3 regions of the Paenibacillus sp. FSL M8-0142 genome follow, and region 1 is predicted to be linked to each of the others. Evidence: riboswitches for the same ligand, from Rfam matches in the RefSeq annotation. Region 1 holds a riboswitch; each other region holds the start of a gene.

Region 1 (10,690 bases):
AAGCTGAAGCACCTTCGAACAAATAAGAAGCACTAAAGACGCCAGTCGTATGGACCCAGTCCATTCATAATTCAAATCAAGAGCGCAAAAACCCTGCGGGTTAATGCGCTCTTGTCGTTCCATGGCCAAACGAGAGTATCGGTTCATTACAAGTAATCCAGGCTATTTAGTATCAGCAGCAATCCAAAGATACACATGATCCAGGATAGTGCGGAACTCGAATTATTGGAGATCTGCTTCTGGATATAATTGAGCGGTCTTTGCATTGACCTGCCCAGAAGCTTATGCAAGGCGTACAGAATCAATGGCGGGAGCACCATCACCACATTATATGCGATCAATAGAGGAAGCCATTGATAGAACGCCAACCCGGCATTCGTCATTAAACCGATCGCCGCGAAATAAGGAAAAGCCGTGCCGACCTCGATCAGCGATGTCGTAACGCCAAGCGCCACCATAGCGGCAATGCTTTTTGACCGGGGATTCGTTAAACTGGGTTGTTTCCTCTTGGGAACATAAAAGCTCCATACAAACAAAATGACGCCGATGATAAACAGAAGCCAACTAACTGCGCGGCTTTGGAAAAAGCCTGAGAATATTTCAAACACAACGCCCAGTCCGAGCTTGAGCGCGATGCCAACGGCAAAATAGAATCCGGCGACCGTCAGAAGATAAACCACTAATCTTGACCCTAATCTTCGCTTCTCGGTAAGCAGCAAGTAGACTGTTACGCCGAGTGTAGCCGGACTAAGGGTATCCAATAAGGATAGTCCGCCGATCATTAAGATTAACTCGGTACTCATGCTTCCCCTCCCTGTCTGAAGTCTCCTTCGGCCGTGTTTGAGATGTAAATCTCATACGCTCGCTCCAAGTATTCGAGTACCTCAGGCTCGATTGGATACATCCCCAGCTGCTCCGATGCGGAGGGGGATTTCCTCAGCTCCCATAGTTTATCGATAAACTCATCTTCCAGCGGAAATTCTTCGGCTTGTTTTTCCAGCATGCGCCTGATCACATTTTGCACATTAGGCGAGGAAGGTACTTCACTTGCATGGTATTTGATAATAAGGCCAATAAGCGCAATCCATTCCATGGATTCGGGATGCTCGCCATTCATATTCGGCAATTTGGTCCATAGCTTTAGCTCGGTATCACTGAACATCTTTTCCCTAAAGTGCTTGGGTCTTTTCTTATCCTGCATGGATAGCTTGATCAGTTTTTGTACCGCCTGCTCTTGATTCCCCGCCTCAACCGCAATGCCGTTTAACAACGTGCGCAGGGACAGCTCCATTTCCTTTAATCTCGCCTGCTCCTCCTGAATATAGGTTAATTGATTCACGAGTCCGGTTGTCCAATTCCAATTCGGATCGGTAAGCATCTCCTGAATTTCTTGCAGTCGATACCCCATGCTTTTATAAAATTGGATCTGCTGAAGCTTCTGAAGATCCTCATCCGAATACAGACGATGGCCTCCCTCTGTTTTCGAAGAACATTCGAGCAAGCCGATTTGATCATAATATCGCAGCGTTCGGACGGTAATATGGGTCTGCTTCGCCACTTCGTTAATATGGATCATGCATTATTTCCTCCACGCCCTGATTTCTTTGATCATTCCTTATACAAAGCATACTTTAAGAGATAGCCCACTCCAAGGCCAACGCATACAGCCGGTAGAGGCTTATCGACCATCAGACCGATCCCCCCTCCTATAATGACGCATCCGTATATAATCATGTCGCCTTTTTTCAAACAATCGTCTCCTTTTCACATCATTTAGCATCCAGAGGATCCTCAGCAAGGCCATTATAATAAATGACGTAACGTCAGTTTCAAGCTTTTATTAAAATAAACTTGCTTACTGAGAGGAATTTTCCGTCCTCAACAAAAAAAGCACCTGCCCATCAATGATGGTTCAGATGCTTTCACATTAGTTATTGATAATCATGCGCATTACAAGTTTGACGAGAGGACCATATCGGACCGGGTTTGCGGGCCGATCTTGCGGACAGCGATACCATTGCGCTCCGCCCATTTTGTCAATTGGCGGATCCCTTCGCAGTTCTTATCTTCGAATTTAAAGCTGCAAAACAGCGGGGTTACGTTCTTGTCTTTCAGGCTCAGATGGAATGCTGCTTTGTGACATCCGGAAACCTTGATCTCCCGGATCTGCTCAGCCTTCACCAAAGCACCGTTAATGGTGATGGTATCGGAATTCTCTTGAATCCGGATTTCCCGTTTGATCAACCGCGCATATCCCTCAATCGCGAGGGCTACCAGCATAACCGCATTCACTGCCATCTGCATATAGAATAAAACAGGATAGGAGTACTCCGTCACGGTTGCGACTTGAAACATAATAATGCTGATGACCAGCGAAAAAATTAGAATGTCCTTCATTCTTGTGGAGTAATGGATGGCAAACTTCATTTTGATCAGCTCCGTTCCTTCTGTAAGGGTTTACATGTGCTTCTTATCTTATTATAACACCATTGTACATAATTTTGACACATTTAATTCATATTTTCGTCAAAAATATGCTGTGCACCACGCTCCATTCTATGCTTATCCCAATCAGTTTGGCGGAGAGGATCGGCAGTTCCCGCAAAAAAAGAAGATACCAGCCTACTCCTTAGGCGATATCTCCTCATGATTCTCTTGTATTCGGATGTGCTGTTTACTTGCTTAGTACTCTTGGCCCGTCTTTGTGACGGAACCATTTCATCCCAACGGAAACAGTATCCATTAGGTTGATGATTACGATGATGTAAATGAGCCCTTCCCTAGACTGATTCCAAATCCGGTTTACGGTATTATACGTTTCTTCGCCCGTGGTCAGCAGGTTGGCATCCACGAGCTGGTTCATAAACGTCGGGTTCATGATGGCCGGATCCGAAAGTATGACGATGGCAGCAATCGTAAATACGACATTGAAAATCAGATGTACAGCCACCAGCTGAGAAGTCCATTTTCGCAAGATGAGTTTCATTGTGTCCTTCAAAATACCGATCGCCGTCACGGCCCAGATGAAAGGTAAATAGATCGCAAACGCTTCTTTATCAAACACCGGTATGTTAAAGGATTGCTCGCCCGAAAAACGGATCACCCCGATCCAATCGATTGAGAACGTGAACACGACAAAGAACAGGATCGATGCCAAAAAACCGATCATTGGCTCAATGGGCTTAATGCGCGTAGCAGAATCGGGGACGGGCTCCAGGTGCGACGGCTCCCAATCCTTCGCCTTGTCGGTTCGTGCTCCAAGGTATTCGATAAAGGCAAAAATCCCCGTTACCCATGCGAACCCTTGAATGCTAACACTCAATATCGTCACAAAGTATTCAAGCAGCGTCTCCCCCGAGCTGTCTGTGCTCGAAAAATATTCAATAATATACGAAATGCTGAGGAAGATCACCAGAGAATATATCACAATCTTCAGCACTGACCAGTATCCGTCGATCAATCCCGGACCGATCAAATACCTTTCCTTGACCCTATATCGAGCCGCCATTTCGTTTGGCGGGCCGAGCTTCAGCAGCACCTGTTCTACATCCTCACGGCTGGCTGCGTCACCTGGAGCCCCGCGGTCCTCCAACATGTCCTCTATAAGTCCCCGCAATTCCATTTCGATATCAGCCCTTTGCGGCACGGGCAGCTTTTGGGTTACGGCATATACATACCTGTTTATCAGATCCGTCATGGGTCTCTCTTCTCCTCCTTGGCGTCGACGAGTCCCTCGAGGCTCGTCATCATATCCTTCCATTCCCTGTACAGCTGGCTGTAGATTTCCTTGCCCATCTTACTAATGATGTAGTACTTTCTAGGTCTTGCCTCGTTCGTATCCCACTGACTTTCAAGCAGGCCTTGCTTCTCCAATCTTCGCAACAGCGGGTATAGCGTGCCCGCCTCGACGACGATTCCCTTCTCCTGCAATATGGCAACGAGGGAGTAACCATACTGCGGCTCTGACAACTGGCTGAGCACGCCAATAATGATCGTGCCTCTTCGAAGCTCCTGTACCAGTCCATGCAATATCTCTTGATCTTCAGACATGTCATCAACTCCTGGAAATAATTATAGTGTACGTCACACACTATTGTAAAGCTGACAATAATGAATTCTTAAAATATTTTTTGCGATTACACGCCATTCCACCCAGACGACAAACAAAAAAAGGTTATCGAAGGGTCGTCGTGACCCATCGATAACCTTTCATATCCAATAAATGAATGGAATCGGAATGGAGCATTGCTCATTTTGATATTATTTCGAGATCTCGTGTTACTTCCCGCTAGTTAACGCAGGCAAACCGTTCCATGCATTCTTCATGATTATTGCGCCTGTTTAGGAAATCCGTTGAGGTATTGTCTTGGAATGGATGTATCCTTCTTGAGAACGGCTGCCGCTTCCAACGCCCAATACGGGTTGCGCAGCATCCCTCTGCCAACGGCAACAAGATCCGCCTCTTCATTGCCGATGACTGCATTCGCCAGAGTCGGCTCATCCAGCCGGCCGACAGCAATCACCGGTACGCCCAGGGCTTCTTTGATTTGTCGAGCCAGCGGAACCTGGTATGCCGCATGGGTACCCGGTCTTCCCTCTGCAGCGATTGGGCCTTCGCCGCCAGCGCTGATATGGAACATATCCACCCCTGCAGCATGATATGCCTTGGAGAACGCAATGCTTTCCTCGATACCGTAGCCGCCATCCACGTATTCCCTTGCAGAGATACGCATGATCAGCGGCATATCGTCAGGCATTTCGCTCTTGGCCGCTTGAATCACCTCGACGCCGAATCTCGTTAAATCCTGGCCATATGCATCGGTTCTTGTATTCGTTAATGGTGAATGGAACTGGTGAATTAAGTATCCGTGAGCTCCATGCAGCTCGATGGCATCAAAGCCGGCTTGCACGGCACGGCGTACGGCCAACCGGAACTTCTCCACCATCTCTTGTACTTCTTCGGTCGTCAGGGCTCTCGGCGTTTTGGAATTATTGTCAAAAGGAATGGCCGACGGCGCGACAGGCGTCTGCGCGTCCTCCGCCTTCCGGCCGGCATGGGCAATTTGGATCGCAGCCTTCGCGCCATGCTGGTGGATTCCGTCAACGATGCGCGCAAGCGGCGCAATTTGTTCATCGGACCATAAACCAAGGTCGTAGTCCGAGATTCGTCCGTCAGGCTCTACGTCCGTCATCTCAACAATGACGAGCCCGGTTCCGCCGACCGCGCGGCTCACATAATGCAGATAATGCCAATCCGTTGCGATACCGTCCTTGTTCGTAACGGAATATTGACACATCGGCGGCATCACGATCCGGTTTTTCAGTTTCAAAGCTTTCAACGTAAAGGGGCTGAATAAATGTTCCATATGGTTTCCTTCACTCTCCTGATGTCATGTAATCCTCTAAATTAAATGCATGCGCATGCATTTAAAATAACAGACGAAGGAGCATTCGTCAATATTTCGATACAATCAGGACTTCATAATCTCCATCATATTCTGGACGCCTTGGCGGAATTTCGGAGAAGAGAATTGCTGCTCCAGCACATTCAGCACGGTAGCTCTTGCCCGTTGAAGTTTGTCTTCACCAATGGAGGTGAGCGACGTATATATCCCCCTGCGGTCATTCTCGCAGATCGCCCGCTGCATTGCACCGCAGCCCTTGGCTTCAAAGCGGCTGACCAGCCTCGAGATCGCGCTTTGACTGAGGCCGACCATCGCTTGCAATTGCTGCAGCCGCAGCTTTTTTTCAGGAGCCTCGAACAAAAATAACAGCACGTAAAACTCGTTCAGCGACAAGTCGTGCTGCTGCTGAAGCGTCTGTTCCAGTTCATTTGTGATCATCGCCTGTGTTTGCGTCAAGGACAGCCAGCTTGTAATGAGATCTTGTTTGTGATTGGTTGACATCGTTCCCACCTGCTCTAGGTTAATGGCCCTCAGATGGCAGGTCTCTCCCACCCGAAAGGCAGCTGTTGTTAACTTATCATATCAAGCTCACATTTCAGCCGTCAAACGGCTTTTCCTGTTGCATCGCATGATATCTCGCAAAAAGGCCCGCTCCTTATCATTTAAGGAACGAGCCTTTCGTGTGTTGATCGGAACGATAAGAAATGATGCGACGCCAAGCACCGTCTAAGCACGTCGTGCATGCAGCAGGCAATATCATACTGCGAGCCGGTCGGGAGAGGCACGCGCTTATAAAAGCTTGCTTATGCCATCACCTGCGGTTTTGGATCCAGCAGGCCCAGCATTTGAAGCCCGTGCCGGATGCCGTCCTCGCCTACATCCTTGGTAACGTGTCGGGCTGCGCGCTTGACGACGTCGGGCGCGTTCCCCATGGCTACGCCATGGCCGACATACGACAGCATTTCCAGATCATTCAGATAATCGCCAAAGGCGATGGTATCGGCTACGTCCATGCCCAGCGCTTGGATAAACTGCCGGATGCCTTCGGCTTTGGAACCGCCGACCGGAAGCACATCGGTGCCGTACGGACCCCAGCGGACCAGATCAAGCCTTCCTCCAAAGCTGGACCGATATGCCTCCTCTTCCTCCTCGGTGCAAAACACAATGGCCTGGAAAATATCCCGTCCAAGATAGTACTCCGGATCATATTCCGGGATCGTCAGCTTCAGCTCGCCCCAGCTGGAATCGATGTGCTCGTGGTGAGTCACGTTCATTTTCATTGCATCGCTTCCTGCATAGATGATCGGATGGTCCATCCGCACCGCCAGCTCGGTCAGCTGCTGCAGCTGCTCGGGAGGCATCGGGTTCCCGTAGATCGGCTTGCCCTGGTGAACGACATATTGCCCGTTCAAGGACACATAGGAATCGATGCCGAGCTGCTCGCGGATTTCCTCGAAATGATAGGGAGCGCGACCGGTCGCAATCGCGACTTCATGCCCGTTGTCTTTTAATTGTTCAATGGACTCCAGCGTCGACTCCGGGATCCGCTTGTCGTGATCGAGCAGCGTTCCGTCGATGTCAAAGAAAATTAATTTTTTATTCAATAGCCCTCGCCCCTCTTTTCATAGCTGATGGGTGTATTGTAAATGATGAAAAGCATTTCAGAGCAAGCAACAATTTATACCTCATGATCTTCCAACAACACGAATCCATCATGCTTTTTAACTTATCCTAGGTGACCCAACCTTGGTGAAAGACAATCCGCACAAGGGCTCTCCGCATATAGCCGGAACGGGAAGTCTTCTCTCGGCATCCTATTCAAAAGAAAACCGAGCCTTCAAAAGGACCCGGTTCATTTGCATTGCATTATCCACGATTAGGACTTCAGTGTTCTTTCGGCCGCCTCAACCGTATGCTTCAGCAGCGTGGCAATCGTTACCGGCCCGACGCCTGCCGGAACCGGCGTGATGGCCGACGCGCGCTCCGCACACGCCTCATAATCGACATCTCCGACATTGCCTTTGTTGTAGCCGGCGTCAAGCACTACCGCCCCCGGCTTGATCCACTCGCCTTGAATGAACTTTGGCTTGCCGACCGCAGCAACGACAATATCCCCTTGCGCGACGATGTCGCCTAGATTGTTCGTTTTGGAGTGGCAGATCGTCACCGTAGCGTTGCGGTTTAGCAGCATCATCGAGACCGGCTTGCCGAGAATCGGGCTGCGGCCGATAACCACGGCATGCTTGCCTTCGATCGGAAGCTTGTAATAATCCATGATCGCGATAATCGCTGCCGGGGTGCAGGACGGATAGTCCGCGAAACCGAACGCATTTTGCGAGAAGCCGAGCGTGGTCACGCCGTCCACATCCTTTTCGATCGCGATCGCATCGAATGCCGCTCTTTCATCAATATGATGCGGAACCGGATGCTGGAGCAGAATGCCATGCACTGCCGAGTCCTCATTCAGCTGCCGAATGGCCGCGATGAGCTCCTCGGTGGTCGTCGACGCCTTCAGCTCGATTTTCCGGGATTCGATCCCCAGGCGCTGGCATGCATTCCCCTTCATTCGCACATAGGTTGCCGAAGCCGGATCATCCCCGACGAGGATCGTAGCCAAGCAAGGAGTGACTCCCTTGGCTTTAAGCTGCTCGACCTTGACGGCCAACTTAACCTTTAGATCATCCGATACCGCTTTCCCATCCAAAATCAACGTTTCTGTACTCATGTTCAACCCGCTCCTTCGCCATTGTTAGTCAATAAAAACATAAAGAGGCAAGGCGACATGATCGTCTCCTTACCTCTTGCCCAGGCGTACGGCATATGAAACTATGCGCTCCCTCTTGGTACCCCAAGCTACGCCAGTAACGCATAGTCTACGTACTACTACTATACCATGAGCTTGCGGGAATACGCCATAGCTTCGGTGGAAAGAGTTATTCGTAATTCTTTTGATTAAATTGGAAAGTTGTCTTTCGTCCAAGCATAGAATGTCCTCGTAGATGATTTTTTTCGTCAGGAGGCCTTCATGAAAATTCCGGCTTTTTTCAAATGGCTGCCGTTCTTCCTGCCGCTGCTCTTTCTGTTCCCGGCTCTCATGACGATGCCCCGGAGCGGGCTCGCCCTGCTTGGCAGCACCGAAGTGCAGCAGCTTAAAACTGTATTCATCGGCATTTTCCTTGAGGCCCTGCCGTTCGTGCTGCTCGGGGTGCTGATTTCTTCGCTGCTGCAAATCTTTGTCAAGGAAGAATGGGTTCGCCGCCTAACGCCGAAGCATCCAGTTCCCGGCGTCCTGTTCGCATCCCTGCTCGGGATGATCCTTCCCGTCTGCGAGTGCGGCATGATCCCTGTTGTGCGCCGGCTCATGTTAAAAGGCATGCCGGCTTATGTCGGGATCACCTTTCTTCTCAGCGGCCCGATTCTGAATCCGGTGGTGCTTGCCGCAACGATGATGGCATTCCGTTCGCATCCCGAGATCACGATCGGACGAATGGGACTGGCCTTCATGATTGCCGTTACGATCGGCTTGCTCGTATTTGCTTTCGTGAAGAATAACCCGCTAAAGCGCTCCTTCCATGATTTCACCGCCGAGGTCGAAGCCGCCGGAAGCCGGCCATCCCACGCACACAGCAAAACTTGGCGCAGCCTTTTTGTTCATGCTGGTGACGAAATGGTGGATATGGGCAAATATTTAGTGCTCGGTGCGTTTGTCACGGCCTGCATTCAAGCATTTATTCCGCGGGAGGAGCTGCTCTCTCTTGCGAGCGGTCCGATGTCCTCCTATCTGTTCATGATGGGTCTGGCGTTTGTCCTTTCGCTCTGCTCAACGTCGGATGCATTCGTCGCTTCGGCTTTTACGCATACCTTTACCGTGGGCCCTCTCGTGTCCTTTCTCGTGCTTGGCCCGATGCTCGATTTCAAAACGCTGCTCATGCTATCCGCCGCATTTAAGACGAGATTCGTCATTGCGCTAAGTGTCGTCATCGTCACGCTCGTGTTTGTCGGTTCCCTGATCGCGAACATACTGCTTGGCGGATAATCCGTGAACAAGAAGGAGGTGAGCTCTTTCCATGAACCATTCATCGGCAGGTGCGCGGTTTCATTATGTTGTTCGTGCGCTGCTGCTGGCTGCTCTTGCTATTTATGTCATGCACTTAAATGAATCGAATCTCCTTGAATACTACCTGGCTCCGCAGATGCAGACGCTTCTGCTGCTCTGTCCGGTACCGCTTTTGTTCATTGCCTTCGGCATGGTATATCATGCCGTAATGGGCGACGCCGGCGACGTATGCGATTGCGAGCACCCTCATCCCCGAGGCGTTGTCCGAAATTTAACGGTCTACGGATTGTTCGCCTTACCCCTGCTCTTCGGATTGCTGGTGCCCGATCAGCCTCTCGCGAGCAGCATGGCAGCCAAGAAGGGCATGGTGTACACCTATCCGAATCCGGATGTGCGGACCGGTTCTGAGAATGTACCCGGAGATTCCGATGCCGCTGGCAGCGCCCGCGCACCGAACCCAACCGGAAATGAAAGCAGCCCGGTCGATCCGTTCGCACCGAGGGATAAGTATAGCGTGGAGTTTGCGGAGCTGGCCAAGCGGCTGTACGCCATGCCCTCCGTCACGGTAAGGCCCGAAATATTTTCCGAGACCGTCGGCGCGATCGAGATGTATAAGCCTGTCTTTGCCGGCAAGCCCATCTCGGTCCAAGGCTTTGTGTTCAGGGATGACAGCATGGATAAGAACATGTTTGCCGTCAGCCGGTTCTTGCTGATGTGCTGCACGGCCGATGCCGTTCCGTTCGGCATTCTCGTGAGCGGAGAGCAAGCATCCCGTTTCGAGAATGATACCTGGGTATCGATTGAAGGCACGGTCCAGACCGTGAAAATCGAAGGCGAGGAGCGCCTGCTGATTCAAGCCGAATCGATCGAGGCGATTGAAGAGCCGGCTTCGCCGTATATTTTTACCAATCCTGACTCTGTAGCTGCGTTTGATGAGCTGTATCCGGCAGCTCAACCCTAACCGGAGGTGAAGAAGATGAACAAGACACCTGTCATCATCATCAGCGGCTTTCTTGGCAGCGGCAAAACAACCCTGCTCCTCAGACTGCTCGCCTACGCAAAGACTCAGCGGTGGAACACGGCCGTTATCATGAATGAAATGGGCGAAATGGACGTAGACGGAGCGGTTATTTCCGGTGACATGCCCGACGTTCCGGTGGAGAAGCTGCTCGATGGCTGCATCTGCTGCACGAAGCGCGGCGAGCTCGAACTGGCGATGGATGTGCAG
Region 2 (10,690 bases), 2.3 Mb from region 1:
CATTGAAGAGCTTCAGCCCGAGGTGCGGGATCATGAGCCGCGAACCGCGCTGGACGGCGGGCCCGACGGCCTCTATCCGTACCGTGTGATGATGGATCAGCTCCCGCTGCTTGCGACGCCGCCGAGACTGATCGCCTTCGAGCTGGGCATGGGCCAGGCGCAGGATGTAGCGGATATGCTGCGGGCTGCCGGTCATTGGGACGAGATCGTTACGATCCCGGATTTGGCGGGAATCGACAGGCATGTTTTGGGAATTGCCCGTTAAATTGTGTTCGGAGGGAAATTCTTTTACAATATATGATGATCATGGGTTTACTTGCGGAAATCCGCTGCTTCCCGTGCAGGCTTCTCATGCTCATGATCCGTTCGTGCTCATAAGGTTCGTATTCTGTCTTATCGTCCGCCCGCATCCTTGAAAGGCTGTTGGGGCGATGGCTAATGCGCCAGGTATGGGCCGGGAGAGCCCAAACTTTTTATCCGGGCAGATCGTTATATGGCCGGTAAGGCACATCGGAGCGATAAGCTCCGGCACAGGGGGATCAAAGGCATGCTTCAGAAATTTAAAAAAATAGACTTTGTTGTCGTAACCGTCCTTGTCATGCTGATGATCATCAGCATAACTTCCTTGTACAGTGTAACCATCGGATCGGCTGATTGGAACGGGTACCATATTAAGATGCTCATCTTTTACGTTGCGGGCTTTATCGCTTTCTTCGGCATGAGCCTATTGGATTACCGCGTTCTCATTAAACACGCGACCTACATTTATATCGGCGGCCTGCTGCTGCTTGTGTACGTTATGTTTTTCGGGTCAACGCTTAACGGCTCGAAGGGCTGGATTAATCTCGGGTTTACGAGCCTGCAGCCGGCGGAAATGTTTAAGTTGGTCTTGATTATCTTCCTGACTTTTATACTGGTGAAGAAAAATAAATCGCAGCTTTCCTTTATCCGCGATGTCATTCCGGTCGGCTTCCTGGCGTTTATTCCCTTCGTGCTCGTCATGGGCATCAACGACTTGGGGAATGCGCTAAGCTACGTCATCATTTTGATGGGGCTGCTGTGGATTGGTAATGTCAAATTATCGCATGCGCTGATCGGTCTGGTGCTCGTTGCGGGCACCGCTTTCGGCGGAATCCAGGCTTACATTCATTACCATGACGAGATTACAGCCTTCATGAAGGAAGGGAGCCGCTCGCACTGGCTGGACCGGATCGACCCGTGGCTGATGCCCGAGACGACGGACAACGCCGGTGCCGGCTATCACACCCACAATGCCAAGCTGGCGATCGCTTCCGGCGGCATGACCGGGGAAGGCTTTATGCAGGGGACCTCGGTGCAATCGGGACGGGTACCGTATACCTATTCCGACTCCATCTTCGTGCAGATTGCGGAGGAATACGGGTTTATCGGCTCTTCCGTGCTGCTCCTGCTCTATTTCATTCTGATCCATCGGATGATTCTGATATCGCTCGAATCGCGTGAACGTGCCGGTCCGTTTCTCATCATAGGGATCGTGTCCATGTTCTTATACCAAATCTTTGAGAATATCGGGATGTTTATCGGCCTCATGCCGCTGACGGGGATTACATTGCCGTTTATCAGTTACGGGGGAACGTCGCTCGTAATCAGCATGGCGAGCCTCGGGGTAGCCATGAGCGTGAAGCTGCACGGCCGGGAAATCGAGGAGGATATGCCGGATCCGCATGCCCACCGGTCGACGGTGGCGAAGCAGGCCTAAGCCGTAGCCATCGTGCACTGGTGGGGGCTATCCTATTCGAAATGGCCTGTCTTGAACCAGGATACCCGAAATTTCCAAATACATTTATGAAGAGATGTTGTCCATACGGGGCAGCATCTTTTATTTTTTGTAAGGACAAGAAATGAGCCTGTGATTAGCCCTAGGCAAGGAAGTAACCTATTGGAGGGCTGACAGGGTAACGGGGGATATGGTTTGAAAGACCTTGCGACAGGTGTCTCTATCATCTTTTTAAACAAATTGCTAGATTCACGTTTAGATCTTCGGCGGCCGGACATACTGATAGCATCATAGATTATCGGTTGATAGAGAGGCGGTTGTCCAAGATGAACCATTATAGCGAAACCCTCCGTATTATCGTGAAAAAAATGATTTTGCTCTTATCCTGTATGTTTATGGTCATTACCGTGTGGGAAGGTCAGCGAATTGATGCTTCTGTTGTGGGGGGGCCGATTCCTCAGGAATCGATCCGGCTGCGCATCTTGGCCAATTCCGACAGTCCCTCCGATCAGCTTGTGAAGCGGGAAATCCGCGATGCGGTCGTGGAGCAAATGCAGCTATGGGTTCAGCAGCTGGATAACCCGCAGAGCCTCGAGGAAGCTAAGGCGCTGACGAGCCGGCATCTGCCGGAAATTCGCCAGCTGGTCGGTGAAGAGCTGAGAAAACGGGGAATCACCTACAGCTACAATGTGGAACTCGGCGTCGTACCGTTCCCGACAAAGCTGTACGGCGGCACGGTCTATCCGGCAGGCGATTATGATGCGGTGCGCATCACGCTTGGCGAGGGACAGGGACAGAACTGGTGGTGCGTGTTGTTCCCGCCGCTGTGCTTCATCGACGGGGGCAGCGGAGACGCGGCGGCGCAGCCGGCGGATGCCGGCGTCCAGACCGTCTCGGCGCAAGCCGATAAGAGCCAGGCGGATGAGCCAGTCAATGCGGGCGATACCGAGCCTGAAGTCCGGTTTTTCTTATGGGATATGTTTATCGGGATCTGGAATTGGGTGGCAGGATTGTTTGGATAATCTAGCGGATGCATAGGATGATATTCGGAAAGATTGATAGGAAGACATGCAGGCCGTTTGATTTTCAATTCGAGTCGAGTGTGATACACTTTCATTTAGAAGAGTGCTTTCTCTTTAGCGCGACCGGCTGCCCGGGTGGGGACCCGGGACGGGACTGAAGAATCGAAGCGCTTTTTTAAATGTCAAAAAGTATCAACTCTAAAGCCATTGGGATTAGCTCCAGCAAGGCGCGTGCTTGATGGTTAATATACTTCATAAACAGAAAGCTTGGGATAGGGAATGGAACATACTGCAAGCGGCCGCGAGGACAGCCGCCAATTGGAACATAACGAACAGCCTGTTGACCCGCAGTCACAACCGACGAAGGTGTGGCGTATCGGTATTGAATCGATGGAATCCGGCAGCCGAACTCCGGAAGAGGAGCAGGCTCTGCTTGAAGCGGGTCGGGTGCTTGCAGGCGGCGGGCTTGTCGCCTTCCCGACGGAGACGGTCTACGGGTTGGGCGCCGATGCGGGAAGCACGGAAGCGGTTGAACGTATATTTGCGGCGAAGGGAAGGCCTTCGGACAACCCGCTGATCGTGCATATATCGGATTTGTCCCAGCTGGATGACCTGGCGCTTCGGGTAAACGATACCGAGCGTGCGCTGATGAAGGCGTTCTGGCCGGGCCCGCTGTCGCTGGTGCTGCCCGTGAAGCCGGGTGCCGTGTCGTCCCGTGTGACGGCGGGGCTGGACACGGTCGCGGTGCGAATGCCTGACCACCCGGCTGCGCTCGCGCTTATTCGCGCGGCCGGCTGCCCGCTGGCCGCGCCGAGCGCGAACCGCTCCGGCCGGCCGAGCCCTACGCTTGCGGGCCATGTGCTGGAGGATTTGGCCGGCGCGATCGACGGCGTGCTTGACGGCGGCCCTGCCGGGGTCGGCGTCGAGTCGACGGTCGTGCAAGCCGGCGAGGACGGTGCCGTGACGGTGCTCCGTCCCGGCGGCGTCACGGCCGAGCAGCTTGCCGCGGTGGCGGCAAGCGTGCGCCTCGACCCGGCGCTAACAAGCGCCGCCGGGGAGGCGGAGAGCCCGGCGCCCCGCTCGCCGGGCATGAAATACACGCACTACGCGCCGAAGGGCGCGATGTGCGTGGTGCAGGGCCGCGACGCCGAAGCGGTAGCGGCCCGCATCGCGGCCGAGCTTGCGGCCGCCGCCCGCCGCGGCGAGGTGACCGGTGTGCTGTCGTTCGACGAGCACATTGGTCGCTACCGCGCGGACGTGGCGGTCCCGCTCGGCCGCCAGGCCGCGCCGGAGGAAGCGGCCCGCCGGCTGTACGCCGGCCTGCGCAGGTTCGACGAGGCCGGCGCCACCTTCATTCTTGCGGAAGCCTGCCCTGAAGAGGGCCTCGGCGCCGCGGTGATGAACCGGCTGCTGAAGGCGGCAGGACATCGCGTTATCGACGTGGATCATTAACCGCAGCCTTTTTTCCAAAGCCGATCAGGAATCATTTATCCCTTGTCCGCATATGGTGTACAAGACCATGAGACTTGGGGGAATGGGCATGTTGGAGGCGTCTGTCCAATCGGGACAGCTTGCGGCGATTCTGCTCATGGCGGTTGCACTCGGGCTAGACGCGTTTTCGCTTGGCATCGGCGTCGGTTTGCGAGGCGGGCTGCGCCACCGTCATATGCTGGGCATGAGCTTTCTGATCGGCCTGTTTCATATGCTGATGCCCCTGCTGGGGCTGGCTGCCGGCCGTTATGTCGGATTGCTGCTGGGACAGGTTACCGGGCTTGCCGCCGGCGGATTGCTGGTTCTGCTCGGGGGCCATATGATCCATAACGCTTTTCGCGGAGGCGAGGGCAAGCTCGTTCATCCATCCGCACTGCTGGGTATGCTGTTGTTCTCGCTTAGCGTCAGCATCGATTCGTTCTCGGTCGGATTATCGCTGGGCATGTTCGTGCATGATGTAACGCTGATCGTTGTAACCTTCGGGGTGGTCGGCGGCTTGATGTCGATTCTCGGTTTGATGCTGGGCCGTCAGGTCAGCAGCAAGCTGGGCGAGTACGGCGAGATGCTGGGAGGACTTATTTTGGTTGTGTTCGGCGTGATGTTTATTGTCTGATACGGGTGGTAAGGCACACCGGATATGAAATGAGGATGAATGCGGGAATTCGTTGACCGGCAGAGTAGACTTTTGTGGAATCATTTGTCCAAGTAATATAGAAGTTGCGAAATTTGTGATGAGATTTGATACAATATCCCTAGTGACCTAATACTGACGGGAGGGAGCCTTAAGACTGTGAAAAAGATACTATTTGTCTGCACCGGAAATACCTGCCGCAGTCCGATGGCCGAAGGGATGCTGCGCAAGCTGGCGAAGCAGCGGGGCATTCCGCTGGAGGTGCGATCCGCCGGCGTATCGGCGATAGATGGCATGCCGGTGTCCCATCATGCGGAATCCGTACTGCGGGATCAGGATATCCGGGACGAGCTCGTATCAAAGCCGCTCACCTCAGAGCTGGTGGAATGGGCTGATCTCGTTCTGACTCTAACCCAATCGCATAAGCAATATGCCATTCGGCAGTTTCCTCACGCGGCCGATAAAATGCATACCTTAAAGGAATATGTTGAGGATGACAGCAAGGTGCTTGCAGATTTGCAGGAGCAAGACAGTCTGTACGCATCGATTGAGCTGGCCCGAGCGCTTGGTCAAAATGTCAGCGATAAGGATCGCGAACGGTTGATTGAGCTTCGCCAGCGCATTCCTAGCTTTGATATCTCGGACCCGTTCGGCGGCACGAAGGAAGAGTATGAAGCGACCGCAGCCGAGATTCGGACGGCGCTCTTTCGTTTGTTGGACAAGCTGAATGCGGGCGGGCAGGCGTAATCGCTTGCTGCGGGCGGATGAATTATGACTCTGGCATCAGAGCACGTGAGTGGAAAAGTCACAGCTGCAGGCGTGGCTAAAAAAGCCGCTTGCCTTTCCCGGACGATTGATTTAAGATGTAGGGGAAACAACAATAGATCCGGTGTAACTGGCGACGAAGTGGATGAAACCACGGTGGAGCACCGGAGTATACGGCCGGTCGCCTGGGCAAAGAGCATTGGAGCACTACGTGTGCGCCGACTGCTCTTTTTTCGTCTTTTGCGGGATATTTGGGTTATAATGAAACAAGCTAATCACGCGAAAGCGAACATATGAGGGGGTTTCATCGATGAAAATTGCACTAGGCACGGATCATGCGGGCATTCGCCTGAAAGAGGAGATCATGGAGGTTATTCGCAGCCTTGGACATGAGGTGGAGGATCTCGGCTGCGGCTGCTCCGATTCCGTCGACTATCCGGACTATGCGCTGCCGGTATGCGAGAAGGTCGTGTCCGGCGAAGCCGATCGCGGCATTCTGATCTGCGGAACCGGCATCGGCATGAGCATCGCGGCGAACAAGGTGCCGGGAATCCGGTGCGCCCTGACGCATGATGTGTTCTCGGCCAAAGCGACGCGCGAGCATAACGACAGCAATGTGATCGCGCTCGGCGAACGCGTAGTCGGCCCTGGTCTTGCTGCGGAAATCGTCAGCGCCTGGCTGACAACCGAGTTCAGTCACGGCGAGCGTCATGTCGGCCGCGTCAACAAGATCAAGGCGATCGAGGAACGCTACCTAAAGAACGGATAGGACGTTTCTTTCCGTAAGGCCATTTGGTCTGTATTCCGGACGGTTCCCCGCATACAAGCTGTGCGGGACGAGGGCATGAAGCGACGTAGAGACTATTAAGGGAGGACTGTGGCATGAGCGATGCTTCCAACATTTCCTTAAACGGGCAGACCGCCCGCATCGTCCGCGAGCTCGCCGAGACGGCGAAGCTTGGACCGGGCAAGGTGCTGGTCGTCGGCGCGAGCACGAGCGAGGTTGCGGGCAAGCGGATAGGGACAGGCGGCGCGCTGGAGACGGCGCAGCAGCTGCTTGAAGGCATTGCCGAGGTTCAGGCGGAGTACGGATTCTCGCTGGCCTTCCAATGCTGCGAGCATCTGAACCGAGCGCTGGTCGTTGAGCGCGAGCTGCTCGAGCGGCTTGGCTTGACGGAAGTGGCGGCTGTACCGATTCCGGGAGCCGGCGGCTCCATGGCAGCCAGCGCCTACCGCAGCATGAAGCAGCCTTGCCTGGCGGAATCCATTCAGGCGCATGCGGGTATCGACATCGGCGAGACGCTGATCGGCATGCATCTGCGCAGCGTGGCGGTTCCCTTCAGGCCGAGTGAGCGGTATATCGGCGAGGCTCGGGTTACGGCCGCCTATACCCGGCCAAAGCTGATCGGCGGAGAGCGGGCCGTTTATCGCCAGGTGCCGGATGCGGATTCCGGATCATGCAATTGATTCGATTGGAACGGCTTGGACATCCTGTTTTGCTTGTTTGTAGGGTTAACTAAAGAAAGAGATGCAGGCAAGGGAGTGAAATGATTTCGAAAAAATGGTAGTGTTCGCCTTTGTGAACGGATTTCTACCTTGGATGAATTCAATAGATCAAAGAAATCCGGGAGCAACAGCGATTGTAGAAACATTTCACGTGCTTGCTCCACATCCCATTTGGTAGTTGGCCCTGTGTAATACGGAAACAGAATATTTATAGTAAGATTTTGGATCATAGGAGGATATAAAAATGATGGAACATTTGCGTAAGAACGATCCTGCTGTACTTGAAGCGATGGAGCTGGAGCTGAAGCGCCAGCGCAGCAATATCGAACTGATTGCATCGGAGAATATTGTCAGCGAAGCGGTCATGGAAGCGATGGGCACCGTCCTCACCAATAAATATGCGGAAGGCTACCCTGGCAAACGCTACTACGGCGGATGCGAGCGTGTCGACATTGTCGAGGATATCGCTCGTGACCGCGCGAAGGAACTGTTTGGAGCCGATCATGCCAACGTGCAGCCGCACTCCGGCGCGCAGGCGAATATGGCGGTGTATCTTGCAGCGCTTAAGCCTGGCGATACCGTTCTTGGCATGAACCTTGCCCATGGCGGTCACCTGACGCACGGAAGCCCGGTCAATGCCTCCGGTCTGCTGTACAATTTCGTGGCTTACGGCGTTCAAGAGGACACGTTCCTCATTGATTATGATGAAGTCCGCAAAGCGGCGTTCAAGCATCGCCCTCGTCTGATTGTTGCCGGCGCAAGCGCCTATCCGCGCATCATTGATTTCGAGAAGCTCGCTGCGATCGCCAATGATGTCGGCGCGCTGTTTATGGTCGACATGGCTCATATCGCAGGTCTTGTTGCGGCTGGACTTCACCCGAATCCGGTTCCGCACGCGCATTTCGTGACCACAACGACGCATAAGACGCTCCGCGGGCCGCGCGGCGGCATGATTCTGTGCAAAAAAGCTTGGGCGCAAGCGATCGACAAGGCCGTATTCCCGGGATCGCAGGGCGGACCGCTGATGCATGTCATCGCATCGAAGGCTGTTGCTCTTGGCGAAGCGCTGGATCCGTCCTTCAAAACCTACGCTCAAAATGTCGTGAACAATGCGAAGGTACTAGCCGATACGCTGATTGAGGAAGGCCTGAACATCGTTTCCGGCGGAACGGATAACCATCTGATGCTGGTGGATACGCGCAATCTGGACATCACCGGCAAGGATGCGGAGAAAGTTCTGGATTCGATCGGCATCACCGTCAACAAAAATGCGATTCCGTTCGACCCGACCAGCCCGTTCGTTACCAGCGGCATTCGGATCGGTACGCCGGCGGTTACGTCGCGCGGCATGGATGAGCAGGCCATGGTGACCATCGCGAAGATCATCGCGATGACGCTGAAGGCTCCGAAGGATGAGGCGACGCTCGAGAAAGCAGGCCGTATGGTTGCCGAGCTGACGGATCAGTATCCGCTGTATCCGGACCTCAAGTACTAATCGGGATCGACGGGGTGGGTATTCCTCAGGGTTATGAACCTGCAGGAATACCCTTTTTTTGCATATGGAGGGTTTCGGCTGCGAGAGGCAGGTCGTTTGAATCCTGGAAGGAGCATCTTTGTTGGAAAAAATGGGAACCGTATATAGGGTGGGTGGCGAGGAGCTTTAACGTGCCCTTCGAGTCGAAAGAAACATGACCTATGCGGGTGTCAAATGGCCGGAGGGAATGATATAATAGACAGGATTTATGGAGCTTACCATATTATACGCCCATATTGAAAACATATTTGTATCCAACCGGAGGGACCTGACATGGGAAAATTGGTGATTTGTGATCACCCGTTGATTCAACACAAACTAACATTTATTCGCGATATGCGGACTAACACAAAAGACTTTCGCGAGCTTGTAGATGAGGTCGCGACATTAATGGCTTATGAAATCACGCGGGAGGTTCCGCTTGAAACGATTTCCGTCCAAACCCCGGTCGCCGAAACCGAAGGCAAGGTTATCTCGGGCCGCATGCTCGGGCTGGTGCCGATTCTCCGTGCCGGTTTAGGCATGCTGGACGGGGTGGTCAAGCTTCTGCCGGCAGCAAAGGTCGGGCACGTCGGCTTGTTCCGTGATCCGGAAACGCTGCAGCCCGTGGAATACTACACGAAGCTGCCGACTGATGTGACCGAAAGAGAATTGATCGTAATCGACCCGATGCTCGCAACAGGAGGCTCCGCGATTGCTGCGATCGACGTCTTGAAGAAGCGGGGCTGCACCCAGATTAAAATGATGAATCTCGTAGCCGCGCCGGAAGGCGTTAAGGCGGTCCAGGAAGCGCACCCGGATGTGGACATCTATGTTGCTGCATTGGACGAGGGTCTCAACGACCATGGATACATCGTACCTGGTTTAGGCGATGCGGGAGACCGGCTCTACGGGACGAAATAATAGAATCCGCTGACTGTCCGCTAACCGGCTTGCCTGACCAGGGAGGCCGGCGGGATCGGAAGCAAGGATGATAAGGAGAGGTAATATCAGCCATGTCTAAAGTGAAAGTGATGACCATATTCGGGGTGCGCCCTGAAGCGATCAAGATGGCGCCGCTCATTTTGGAGCTGCAGCGTCACCCAGAGCATATTGAATCCGTGGTGTGCGTTACGGCCCAGCACCGACAGATGCTGGATCAGGTGCTTGAGGTGTTCAAGATTGTTCCGGACTATGATCTGGACGTCATGAAGGAACGCCAGACATTAAATGAAATCACCGTTCGCGTTCTGGAAGGTCTTGAGCCGGTGCTGCGCGAGGCCAAGCCGGATATCGTGCTCGTGCACGGCGACACGCTGACGACGTTCCTGGCGAGCTATGCGGCCTTCCTGCAGCAGATCCAGGTCGGCCACGTCGAAGCCGGCCTTCGGACATGGAACAAGCTGTCTCCGTATCCGGAGGAGATGAATCGGCAGCTGACCGGCGTATTGGCGGATGTCCATTTCGCGCCGACCGAATGGTCCGCGGACAATCTCCGCAGAGAGAACAAGCCGGAGTCGCGCATTTATGTAACGGGCAATACGGCTACGGACGTATTCCAATATACGGTACGTGACGACTATACGCATCCGGTGCTGGATTGGGCCGAGGGCAAACGACTGATCCTGATGACGGCGCACCGCCGGGAATCCCACGGGGAGCCGCATCGTCAAATTTTCGAGGCTGTGAAGCGCATTGCCAATGAGTTCGAGGATATTGCGATCGTCTATCCGGTTCACCCGAGTCCTGCGGTGAAGGAGCCGGCTCACCGGATTCTGGGCGACCATCCGCGCATCAAGCTGATTGATCCGCTGGATGTGGTGGATATGAACAATTTCTACCCGCATACGCACCTCATCATTACCGATTCCGGCGGCATGCAGGAGGAGGCGCCTTCCTTCGGCGTACCGACGCTGGTGCTCCGGGATACGACCGAGCGTCCGGAGGGCATTGAGGCCGGAACGCTGGAGCTGGTAGGGACGGAAGAAGAGAAGGTATATAGTCGG
Region 3 (10,690 bases), 250 kb from region 1:
ATCCGGATGCCAGGCGCAGAGGACTACTGGCAGCTACGATGCTAGCAGGAAGGTTCAACCCGGCGGGTCGTTATATCCGGGCCTGGAACACGGTTGATCGGACGGCTTGGAACCACGGCAATGAAGGCTGGTCCATTATTGACTCCACAATGAATCTTTCCCTTCTCTTTTGGGCATCCGAGGAGCTGGGCGATCCGAGATTCGCCCATATCGCCTCCCAGCAGGCCGACACAGTGATCGAGCATTTCATTCGAGCCGACGGCTCTGTCAAGCATATTTGCATCTTCGATCCCGTAACGGGAGACTATATCGGTGCGCTTGGCGGCCAAGGCTTCGGACCGGACTCGGCTTGGAGCAGGGGGGCTGCCTGGGCTTTGCACGGCATGGCAAACACTTGCCGGTATACCGGCGACGCCAAATACCTTGATGCTGCCAAACGGGTTGCGCATTATTTTATCGCCGCGCTCGGTGAGGAGGGAGTTCCTGCCTGGGATTTCCGGACAGAGCTTGTAGAGGCTTCAACATCATCAGATACGGAGCTCGAGCCTCCGGACACCTCCGCTGCCTCCTGCGCCGCCTCGGGATTGCTCGAAATCGCCGCTCTCGTACCGAAGAACGAGGCTTCGCTTTACATACGACATGCCGTAAAAATCATGGACTCATTAACCGAACGATACGCCGAATGGGACGATCCGGAGTACGAAGGCATTCTGAAAGGGGCAACCGGCCATAAGCCCGCGGGTCAAAATATCAATGTGTCGTTGATATACGGCGATTACTACTATCTGGAATCGGCCGCAAAGCTCATGGGCTGGAAGCAACGGATCTTCTGATCCGACCATGGAATTGTAATGCCAATGCTTCGCTTCCAATCGGCTGCTTCCTGCTTTGATCTTAATGCCTGTCCGATACGCACGATCGCGTCAAAACTAAAAACAGCAAGCGCCTTCCCTGGCGCTTGCTGTTCGTTATGTTTGTATCGGGACGGTACCCGTGCGTTCGATCGGCAATCGAATGAAGAAACAGCTGCCGTGATTCGCTCCTCGGCTCTCAGCCCATACCTGGCCGCCGTGGGCGGTTACCAGGCGCTTCACGATGGCAAGCCCCATTCCGCTTCCGCCGCTATTCCGATTCCTTGATTTATCCCCACGATAGAATCTTTCAAAAATAAAGGGCAAATCGTCCGGATTGATGCCTTGGCCGTTATCCTCGATACGCACCAGTACATGCTTATTCTCGGCTATAAGCTCTGCTCGCACACGTCCCCCCATAGGGGTATGTCGAAGGGCATTGCTCAGCATGTTCACCAGGACCTGGTGGATTCGATCGGCATCGACCATCGCAGGCATCGGCGGTCCGCTGGTATACTTCAGCTTCACCTGTTTTTCAAGATACATGGGCTTGACCAGCAGCACCGCCCGCTCCATCAGCTTCGACATATCCTGCCTGGCTAGGCAAAGGCGGAATTCGGGCGATTCCATATCATGCAGATCCTCAAGCTCGGTGACGAGATCGATCAACCGGTCGATCTCGTGCAAGCAAGTGCGAAACCGTTCAGCCGTCGGCTCCCAGATTCCGTCTTCCAATGCACGGGTATGGCTTTTTAACGTGGTTAACGGCGTACGAAGCTCATGCGCGATATCCTGGGTCATGCTTCTGCGAAGCTGCTCCTGCTTCTGAAGCTGCAAAGCCAACTCGTTAAGCGAACCTCCAAGCCCGGCGAGCTCATCTTCGCCATCTACATGAATTCGGGTGGCCAGATCACCTCGCGTCATCCTCTCAGCCGCTTGCTTCATTTGAACCAGCGGCGCGGAGATACGTCTTGCCACGTAAATGCCGGTCACCGTGGCAAGGGCGATCGACAGTATGCAGGTCAGTATGATCGACTGCATCTGAGCCTGTTCCAGATGGTAGTTCAGCTGGTCGATCCCGTGCCCTTCCGCGGTCTGCTGCTGATACATCGCGATATGATAATGGTTGGTCAAAATGCTGATCCCGGTAAACATAATCAAGATCCCGGTCGTGATGCTGATAATGATGGCAGCCAGCCGCAGATCCAGCCTTCGCTTCATGATTCCTCGCCTCCGAACCGGTAGCCAAAGCCGTACACCGTTATAATAAACCTCGGTTGTTTGGGATCCTGCTCGATCTTATGCCTTAGATTTTTGACATGCTGATCTATGGTGCGGATATCGCCGTCATAATCAAAACCAAGAACCCGTTCAACAAGCTCCTCACGGGAGAAATGACGTCCCGGATATTTCGCCAGCAGTACAAGGAGTTTATATTCGTTTGGCGTCAAGCTCACGGCCTGTCCATGGCAGGTCACCTCGTGCTTGCCCGAATGAATGACAAGGGCCCCGTGCCGATACACCGTAACATCTGACAGCAGCTCGGCATCATCGCCGGACCGTCTCAAGATGGCCTTGACTCGTGCAAGAACCTCCCTCGGATCGAACGGCTTCAGGACATAATCATCCGCTCCGGAGGAAAAGCCCTTGAGCCGGCTGCTTGCTGCGGATTTCGCCGTCAGCATCAGGATCGGAACCGGGCTGAATGAACGGATGTGGGCACAGAGCTGCTCGCCGTCCATGTCGGGCAGCATCAAATCCAGGATGATCAGGTCCACCTTTCCGTCCCGCATATGCTCCAATGCTTCCTTAGCATTTGCCGCCTCCAGCGTCCGGTACTGTTCTCTTTGGAGATACGACACAAGAACTTCCCGGATGTTCGGCTCATCATCGATGATTAATATCGTCCTCATTCCCGACTCTCCTTGCTGGAATTAATCTTCATGGCTTGAGTTGTTCTATTTTTATTTAGGGATGCTCCAGGCGTCCCGGATAATCCGAATCATCCGTTACGTCTGAACCGGTATCGAGGCGGGCTGAGCGGGTCTGCTCAGCTTCTTCATGCTTAAATAATACGCTGTTCCAAGCGGAATAAGCGCCCCCAGCCAAGCCAGCGGATTGGCGAGACATGCCCCGGGGAACCCGATCAGAGCCGACAGGAACATAGCGGCAACGACGCGCATGATCAGCTCCATAATGCCGGCGACGGTAGGGATGAAGCTTTGGCCAAGCCCTTGCAGCGAGAACCGGTAAATGAACAGCAAAGATAAGAGCAAATAGGTTGTTCCGTTCGCTAGGAAATACTGGCCGCTGAGATCCAGCAGCTGCTCCTGTCCTTGACCGACAAACAAAGAGACGGCGGCCGGACCTGCAACAATAACAAGCACCCCCACCAGGATGCTAAACGATCCCGAGAGCAAAATGCATTGCTTGACGCCTAGCCGAATCCGGTCGATCCGGTTCGCCCCGAAATTTTGCGCCGCAAAGGTTGCCATCGTAACGCCGAAGGAGTTCATCGGTTGGGTAGCGAGCATATCGATCTTCTGAGCCGCTGTGTAAGCCGCAACTGACAGTGCGCCAAGACCGTTCAGCGTAATCTGAAGAATAATCGCCCCGATGGCGATGATCGATGCCTGAAAGCCCATCGGGAAACCCACCCGCATATGCTGGCCAATAAACGTCCAATCGATCGACCAGTCAGCCGTTTTGAACTGCAGCAACGGAACCTTTTTATGGATATAGATCAGGCAGAGCAGACAGGAGAACAGCTGTGAGATGACAGTTGCTAGCCCGGCACCCGCTACGCCCATCTTAAAGACGAGTATAAACACGAGATCCAGCACAATATTCAGAATACTTGCGATAACCAGAAACAATAGCGGAGTGCGGCTGTCCCCGAGCGCCCGAAGCAGGTTGGCCAGCAGGTTGAATAACACCGCTGCGCCGACGCCAGCATTGATTACGATCAAATACGAATAAGCATCATCCAATATTTCAACCGGCGTATTCATCATGACGAGGGCCGGCTTCGTAAACACGACACTAAGGATGGTCAGGACGATCGTGAAAACGATACTGATCCAAAAGCTCGTGCCGACGCTTTTACGCACACCAGCAATATCCTTTGCCCCGAACCTCTGCGCGGTAATGATGGAGAGGCCTGCCGTCAGGCCTTGCGCAAATCCGATAATAAAAAACATAATGCTTCCGGTCGAACCGACGGCCGCCAGCGCGTTCACGCCGATCGTGCGTCCGACAATGAGCGTGTCGGCCATATTGTAGAATTGCTGAAACAGATTGCCGATTAACAGCGGGATCGTGAACATGATGATCAGTTTAATCGGACTGCCTTGTGTCATATCTTTCATGCGTGCATTCTCCTATGATGTGAAGTTCGCCATTCTAACATCTTGTTCTAATATGTATGGTTTCCTGCTGCACACCGGGTCGCTTATCGGGCGATGGGCCTTCCGGGCAGCACGAATGCTGTTTTCTTGTGTATCTTATCATGAACAACGGCAAAAGTGATGCAGGTTTATATTCAAAATCTAAATAATTTCCATGGCACTGCCTTTCCGATCATCGTATGGCCATTCGCAGATAGGGATCTAACGTACCTCTTATGGAAAAGAGGCCAGCCGTTGGCAATCCGGCTGACCTCTCGCTATTGGGCAGTTTTTGCATTCTTCAAATGGATTTGATCCCAAGCTTAAGCGGACAAGGCACATTCCGGAAGAAGGTGATCACTGCCGTTAAACTTCTTCCACCCCAAGCTTGTCCAATGCCTGTTTGGCACGAGATCGCGCTTCCTCCACCTCGCCTGCGGTCGACAAGGCCACTGCCACTCTTCTGCCAGCCTTTGTCACAGGCTTGCCGAATAGACGAACCTGAGTGTTCGGTACCGCGAGCGCCTGCTCGGCGCCCGTAATCTTATAGTTTTCAAGCTCACCCGGTGCTTTCAACGGACGGCTGGCGCCCGGGGTGATCAGCACGATTTCCGGAATCGGGTAACCGAGGATGGCCCGGACATGAAGCGCGAATTCGGACAGATTTTGCGTGACCAGCGTAACTAATCCGGTATCATGCGGGCGAGGCGATACCTCACTGAAATATACTTGATCCTCGGTCAGAAACAGCTCGACGCCGAACAATCCGAAGCCGCCCAATTCATCGGTAATGGCCCTCGCAATGCGCTCGGCTTCCTTCATCTGCTGCTCGGATATCGGATGAGGCTGCCAGGATTCGATATAGTCACCGCTTTCCTGCACATGTCCGATCGGCGGACAGAAGCTTGTCCCGCTCACCGAACGAACCGTTAACAGTGTGATTTCCGACTGGAAGGTGATGAACTCCTCGATGATCACCCGGCCGTTCTGTACGCGCCCGCCTTCCATTGCAATGTTCCAGCATGATTCAATGTCGCTCTCCGATCGGCAGACGCTCTGCCCTTTCCCTGAAGAGCTCATAAGCGGCTTAATTACGCAAGGAAAGCCCATCTCCCTTACCGCGACCTCGAATTGTTCATAGTTATCCGCAAAGCGGTATCCGGCCGTCGGCAATCCGAGCTTCTCCGAAGCAAGCCTGCGGATGCCCTCCCGGTCCATCGTCAGCTTGGCCGCTCTTGCGGTAGGAATGACGCGGAAGCCCTCCTCCTCCAGCTTCACTAACTCGGATGTGGCCAAGGCCTCAATCTCGGGAACGATCAGATCAGGCTGTTCCCGCTCGATGACTTCCCGCAGCTTGGCGCCGTCGAGCATATCGATGACGTAATGGCGATGCGCGACGTGCATGGCAGGCGCGTCGGCATATCGGTCTACCGCCACGGTCTCCACACCTAACCGCTGCGCTTCGATAATGACTTCCTTTCCGAGTTCTCCGGATCCCAGCAGCAGCATTTTTTTCGTTTTATACATCGTTCTCCAGTCCCCTTTTCAAAATAGAAATATTAAAAAGAGGTAAGGGAAAATAAACTTCCCTTACCTCTGCCCAGGCGTACGGCTGTCGTCATCCATGTGCTCCCTCATGGTTCCCCCATGCAGCGCCAGTCACACATCGACCTACTCATTGTCAGCTAAATCATACTGAATATTGAGCATGAATGCAATATGAATGCAATATGACCGCTCATGACAATCACCGAAAGCGGCCACTGACCAATCCGTTCCATGCGCGCAAGTTACCAAATCTATCGCCCTTTCATTGATGAAAGCGCATCCAGCACATATAATAGGGGGGTGATCAAACCTTACAGTCAATTGAAAGGAGACTTGCCGTGCTCCCCTATTCTGTCCAGCGTCAGGACTTTGCTTTTGAACACGCCATCATCGGAATGGCCATCGTTTCAATCGACGGAGAAGTGCTTCAAGTCAATTCGGCTTTGTGTGAGTTATTGGGCTGCTCCAAACAAGAATTAATGGATGGAGCACTGAAAGGGACGAACATCGGCGGAATTCTGGAAGTGATTAGGCACAAGGCGGGAGATTTCCAGCTCAAGCCTTCTCAGGTGACCGCACTCCAAGTTGGCATGAAATACGAACATCCTGCCGGACGGAATCTGGATTTGAAGCTTCACTTTTCGGCATCCGCTGAAGCGCAATCGCCGTTCCGCCATTGCTTGGTCCAATTTGAGAACCTCACCCCTGTTTACGAGCTGCAGGAACAGCTGACACAGAAGGAAATGAAACTGGTTGAGAAGGAAGAAGGCTTCCTGCAGCTGCTGGAAGAGCTCCCGCTTTCCGCGCTCATTACAAAGTACGGCATGATCCAGTACGCAAATCAAGCGACGCTACGGCTGCTTCACGCCTCGAATGTCTCCGATGTGCTCGGAATTTCAACCGATGTCGTGGTAGATCCCTCTTCGCATCATAAGCTTGCAAGGCGAAGAACGCGTTATGCGGAATATCGGGAAATCGGACCCGTTACATATCTTATCCGCTGTTTCGACGGTCAACAAAAAATCGTCTCCGGTATCACGCTGGTCACCACCTATAGAGGCGAAAAGGCCGCGCTTAGCATATTCAAAGATATCACAGAGCAGAAGATGGAAGAGGATCGCATCATGCAGTCCGAGAAGCTGACGACAGCAGGACAATTGGCAGCAGGAATCGCGCATGAGATCCGTAACCCGCTCACGTCAATTAACGGCTTCATTAAACTCCTTCGTTCGTCGGAGCAAAGCAATAAGCTGTATTTCGATATCATCGAATCGGAACTCAAACGGATCGAGCTGATCGTCAATGAACTGCTGGTGCTATCCAAGCCGGAAACCTCCCATGTCAGCAAGCCATTTGACGTGCTCGGCATCGTCGAACAAATCGTTACCCTGATGAAGGTCCAGGCTGCGCTGAACAATATCGAGATCATCCCGCGTTTCCCAGCCGAGCCCGTGTACGTTCACGGCGAAGCGAATCAACTGAAGCAGGTATTCATCAATTTGCTGAAGAACGCCATGGAGGCGATGGATCAAGGAGGAACGATCACGCTGACCATTCAGCAAAGCGACAGCGATGTCCATATCATCGTCCAGGATGACGGTATCGGCATGACGCCAGAGCAGATCCGGTCGTTGGGACAGCCCTTCTATACAACGAAGGACAGCGGAACCGGGCTCGGATATATGATCACGAAAAACATCATCCACAATCACGGCGGATCGATCCATGTGGAGAGCTCCCCGGAGCAGGGCACCAGCTTTACGATTCAGCTGCCCGCTTTATAGATATTAGCGAAAAGGCGACAGCACGACATAACCGGTGTAATAAAACATCTCCCGAAGCAGGAATGGAACCTTGCTCCGGAAACTTTGATATGCACTTCGATCCGTTGGTGACGGATATGCCTTCATTCCGTAATCGTCCGCCATCGTCATCGCCCGCTTCATATGAAGCGGGTCGCTGACGATCAAATACGTGGACAAACCTTCTTGTTCACCGACCGCTTGGGCATGGGACAGGTTCTCTTCCGTTATCTTTGACACCGTTTCGATCAGAATGTCTGCTTCCGGAACTCCCCGGGCAATCGCGTAATCCCGGGCAACCTCGGATTCCGCCGACTCAAGGTCCGATCCCCGTCCCCCCGTAAAGATCAGCTTATCCACATACTGATGCTTATACAGCCATAAGGCATGATCAATGCGTCCCTGGAATACGGGGGAGGGTTTATCGCCCCACACGGCCGCTCCAAGTACAATGGCGGCATCGGATTTTACAGGCTCGGTCTTTGCTCCGTAAGTCCATATGGCGACGGCCGCATAAACCATATATGCCATGATAACGGCAGCAGCTGAGAGGACGATTCGCCGGATCGTCTTTCTTCGGCTTCCTACGACTTTGCGAGACCGATTTACATTATTCACAAACTCCCCCCCGATCTTCCTCGAAAGCCTTTTCGCAGCAAAGCGTTGATTTTTAAATTGATAGGAGCTGAATCCGTTCAATACGACTCCATTCTACCATACCGGTTCTCTCCCCCGGTATTTTCATTAGGTTATAAGCTCCTTTACCGGCTTAAGTCCACTAGGTGCGAGGATCAAGGACGGGTTAGATGTAAGCGATCGATGCACGAATTAGATATACGGATTAGATGAATGGGGCAGAGGTAAGATCGAGGTGGAGCGGCTCGAAGCCGGAGCAGCGACTAGATCGAGCTAGCCACGACGCTTGCCACGCAAAATCAGAACCACCCGTCAAACGGGTGGTTTGCTCTTGGGGTATAACCCCTTGTTGCCAAACTGCGCCTAAAGACGCTAGCCTGACAATAAAATTGTTCAGGCTCAGTGTAATTTGTCACTTTCACTTACCAGTTAAACTGGTTTACTTCTTCTTGTTACTGTTTTTGCTGAATGGATCTTCATACTCTTTCACACTCAGTTTATCAATTGCTTGGTCGTGTGCTTCTTGCTCACGAATGTATTTTGCTACAGTTGCTTCATTTAAGCCCACTGTGCTGACGTAGTATCCCTCCGCCCAAAATTTTCGATTACCATATTTATACTTCAAGGTAGCATGCTTCTCGAATATCATGAGTGAGCTTTTCCCCTTCAGGTATCCCATAAATGATGATACTGAGATTTTTGGGGGAATTGCTACCAACATATGTACATGATCGGGCATCATGTGGCCTTCGATTATCTCCACTCCCTTGTATTTGCATAATCGTTTGAAAATTTCGATTAAGTCTTTCCTCACTTGATTATAAATCTCTTTCCGTCTATACTTCGGGGTGAACACAATGTGGTACTTGCACATCCACTTCGTGTGAGCTAAACTATAGCTCTTGTTTGCCATCTAAGACCATTCCTTTCATTATTGAGCCTGAACATCTCAATTTTATCGGAATGGTCTTGTTGGTCAAACCCTCGATCCCTCCACCCGCATAGCGGGTGGTTTTTTGTTTCGCACGCTTCGCGAGCTCAACTGGCTAAAGCCATAATGAAAAAACAGGGATTCAAAGCATCCCTGTTTAACCGTCGCCTTTAGCTGAGATTTATCCTTTCTTCTCATCCGAATACAATTCTTTTCAGCCATGACATTGCTAGCCCACGATCTCGTACTTCGGCTTCACGTTATTAAAGTCGGGATTTTCACCGCTAACCATCAGCCCCATCCCCCAATCAAAGTGAACATTGGCCGTCGGCAGATCCGATGCATCCCGATATTGGAACAACACGTTTCGCCTTGTTCGCTCGCTGCGGTTAACGTCCGACCCATGGATGGTCAGATAGTTGAAGAAGAGTACATCTCCCGCCGATGCCGGACAAGGTGTCCCTGACGATATCGGATATTCCTTGTGGTTCAGGTAATACGAGCCTACATGAGGAAGTATTCCTTCTTTGTGGGAACCGGGAACGACACACAAGCATCCGTTCTCCGTATCCGCATCATCCAGGTGAATGCTTGCCGCAAGCATGGTATGATCACGATGAGGGAAGTAAGGATAATCCTGGTGCATCGGAAAGGCTGCCCCGTTTGAGGGAGGCTTCACCAGCATTTTGGAATGATGAAGCTGCACATTCGGTCCGATAATTTGCTGCAGTACGGCGGTCATTCGCGGGTGGATGGCGGCGCGCATGAAAGCGGCATCATGATAGTGTACGTCATGAAACCCTTTCAGCACGAGCTTCTTCAGCTGCTCGGGAGGCAGATAATCGCCCTGCCAAGCGTGGTTCTGATCCGCCTTGGCGCGCGCCGCCCTCCGGATAATCTTCTCAACCGCTTCCCGCATCTCTTCCACTTCCGCCGGATCGAACACGTTCCGGACCAGCAGATACCCATAATCTTTGTAAAATTGGACATCTTGTTCATTAATCATGCCTTAGAAACCCTCCTCAATCTTGTTTTGGTTCTGGTTTCATTATAGGCAGCTCATGCATCGACGTATTTGCACAGCGAGGACCACAATTTGTACAATTACGCCAAGGAGGTGTTCATAACGATGATTCAATGGACCCACAGCGAGGAGCGGCTCAATCGGTATGCCGGGCATCTGCCGGGCGAGCGTCTTTCCTTTCTCGTACATTATTGGGGAAGCGTCCGGAATTTGGCTACCAATGCGATGCATAAGCATTCCTTCCTGGAGATTTGTTACGTTGACAATGGCGAAGGCATCTATACTGAAGCCGGCGTCGATTTTCCCTTGCGACAAGGCACAGCCTTTTGTTCAAGGCCAGATATTTACCATCGGATCCAAAATGTCGATCAACTGGATCTGTTATTCGTTGCTTTTGAAGTCAGAAACCATCCGGCTGAGGATCACGCCATGAACTACTTGCGTGTCCTGGAAGGAGGGCCGGTATGGATTGAGGATGCCCGCGAAGCGCCGTCAATCCATCTGTGGAAATC

Evidence for each region. A riboswitch is a leader RNA that binds a small molecule or an ion and turns the genes downstream of it on or off. The one in region 1 is predicted to bind ZMP and ZTP.
Region 2: another riboswitch for ZMP and ZTP. It lies ahead of rpiB (ribose 5-phosphate isomerase B); the one in region 1 lies ahead of NSQ46_RS12810 (tetrahydrofolate dehydrogenase/cyclohydrolase catalytic domain-containing protein).
Region 3: another riboswitch for ZMP and ZTP. It lies ahead of purT (formate-dependent phosphoribosylglycinamide formyltransferase); the one in region 1 lies ahead of NSQ46_RS12810 (tetrahydrofolate dehydrogenase/cyclohydrolase catalytic domain-containing protein).

What each region holds. Positions count from the first base shown of each region.
Region 1 is NZ_CP152008.1:2,714,045-2,724,734, reverse strand. It holds gene NSQ46_RS12855 (hypothetical protein) at 1-26, shown strand, start outside; gene NSQ46_RS12850 (GAP family protein) at 147-803, opposite strand; gene NSQ46_RS12845 (MerR family transcriptional regulator) at 800-1,576, opposite strand; gene NSQ46_RS12840 (hypothetical protein) at 1,951-2,427, opposite strand; gene NSQ46_RS12835 (hypothetical protein) at 2,675-3,697, opposite strand; gene NSQ46_RS12830 (helix-turn-helix transcriptional regulator) at 3,694-4,050, opposite strand; gene NSQ46_RS12825 (NADH:flavin oxidoreductase/NADH oxidase) at 4,329-5,366, opposite strand; gene NSQ46_RS12820 (MarR family transcriptional regulator) at 5,472-5,906, opposite strand; gene NSQ46_RS12815 (Cof-type HAD-IIB family hydrolase) at 6,209-7,009, opposite strand; gene NSQ46_RS12810 (tetrahydrofolate dehydrogenase/cyclohydrolase catalytic domain-containing protein) at 7,282-8,130, opposite strand; ZMP/ZTP riboswitch at 8,202-8,281, opposite strand; gene NSQ46_RS12805 (permease) at 8,431-9,441, shown strand; gene NSQ46_RS12800 (TIGR03943 family protein) at 9,473-10,423, shown strand; gene NSQ46_RS12795 (GTP-binding protein) at 10,439-10,690, shown strand, end outside.
Region 2 is NZ_CP152008.1:462,203-472,892, forward strand. It holds gene prmC (peptide chain release factor N(5)-glutamine methyltransferase) at 1-265, shown strand, start outside; gene NSQ46_RS02000 (FtsW/RodA/SpoVE family cell cycle protein) at 548-1,738, shown strand; gene spoIIR (stage II sporulation protein R) at 2,083-2,778, shown strand; gene NSQ46_RS02010 (L-threonylcarbamoyladenylate synthase) at 3,169-4,230, shown strand; gene NSQ46_RS02015 (manganese efflux pump) at 4,319-4,882, shown strand; gene NSQ46_RS02020 (low molecular weight protein arginine phosphatase) at 5,060-5,647, shown strand; ZMP/ZTP riboswitch at 5,782-5,863, shown strand; gene rpiB (ribose 5-phosphate isomerase B) at 5,976-6,434, shown strand; gene NSQ46_RS02030 (TIGR01440 family protein) at 6,548-7,132, shown strand; gene glyA (serine hydroxymethyltransferase) at 7,416-8,666, shown strand; gene upp (uracil phosphoribosyltransferase) at 8,979-9,608, shown strand; gene wecB (UDP-N-acetylglucosamine 2-epimerase (non-hydrolyzing)) at 9,701-10,690, shown strand, end outside.
Region 3 is NZ_CP152008.1:2,966,748-2,977,437, reverse strand. It holds gene NSQ46_RS13935 (glycoside hydrolase family 88 protein) at 1-833, shown strand, start outside; gene NSQ46_RS13930 (ATP-binding protein) at 969-2,072, opposite strand; gene NSQ46_RS13925 (response regulator transcription factor) at 2,069-2,764, opposite strand; gene NSQ46_RS13920 (MATE family efflux transporter) at 2,861-4,219, opposite strand; gene purT (formate-dependent phosphoribosylglycinamide formyltransferase) at 4,604-5,764, opposite strand; ZMP/ZTP riboswitch at 5,829-5,910, opposite strand; gene NSQ46_RS13910 (ATP-binding protein) at 6,124-7,569, shown strand; gene NSQ46_RS13905 (YdcF family protein) at 7,573-8,205, opposite strand; gene tnpA (IS200/IS605 family transposase) at 8,663-9,136, opposite strand; gene NSQ46_RS13895 (phytanoyl-CoA dioxygenase family protein) at 9,384-10,160, opposite strand; gene NSQ46_RS13890 (AraC family transcriptional regulator) at 10,284-10,690, shown strand, end outside.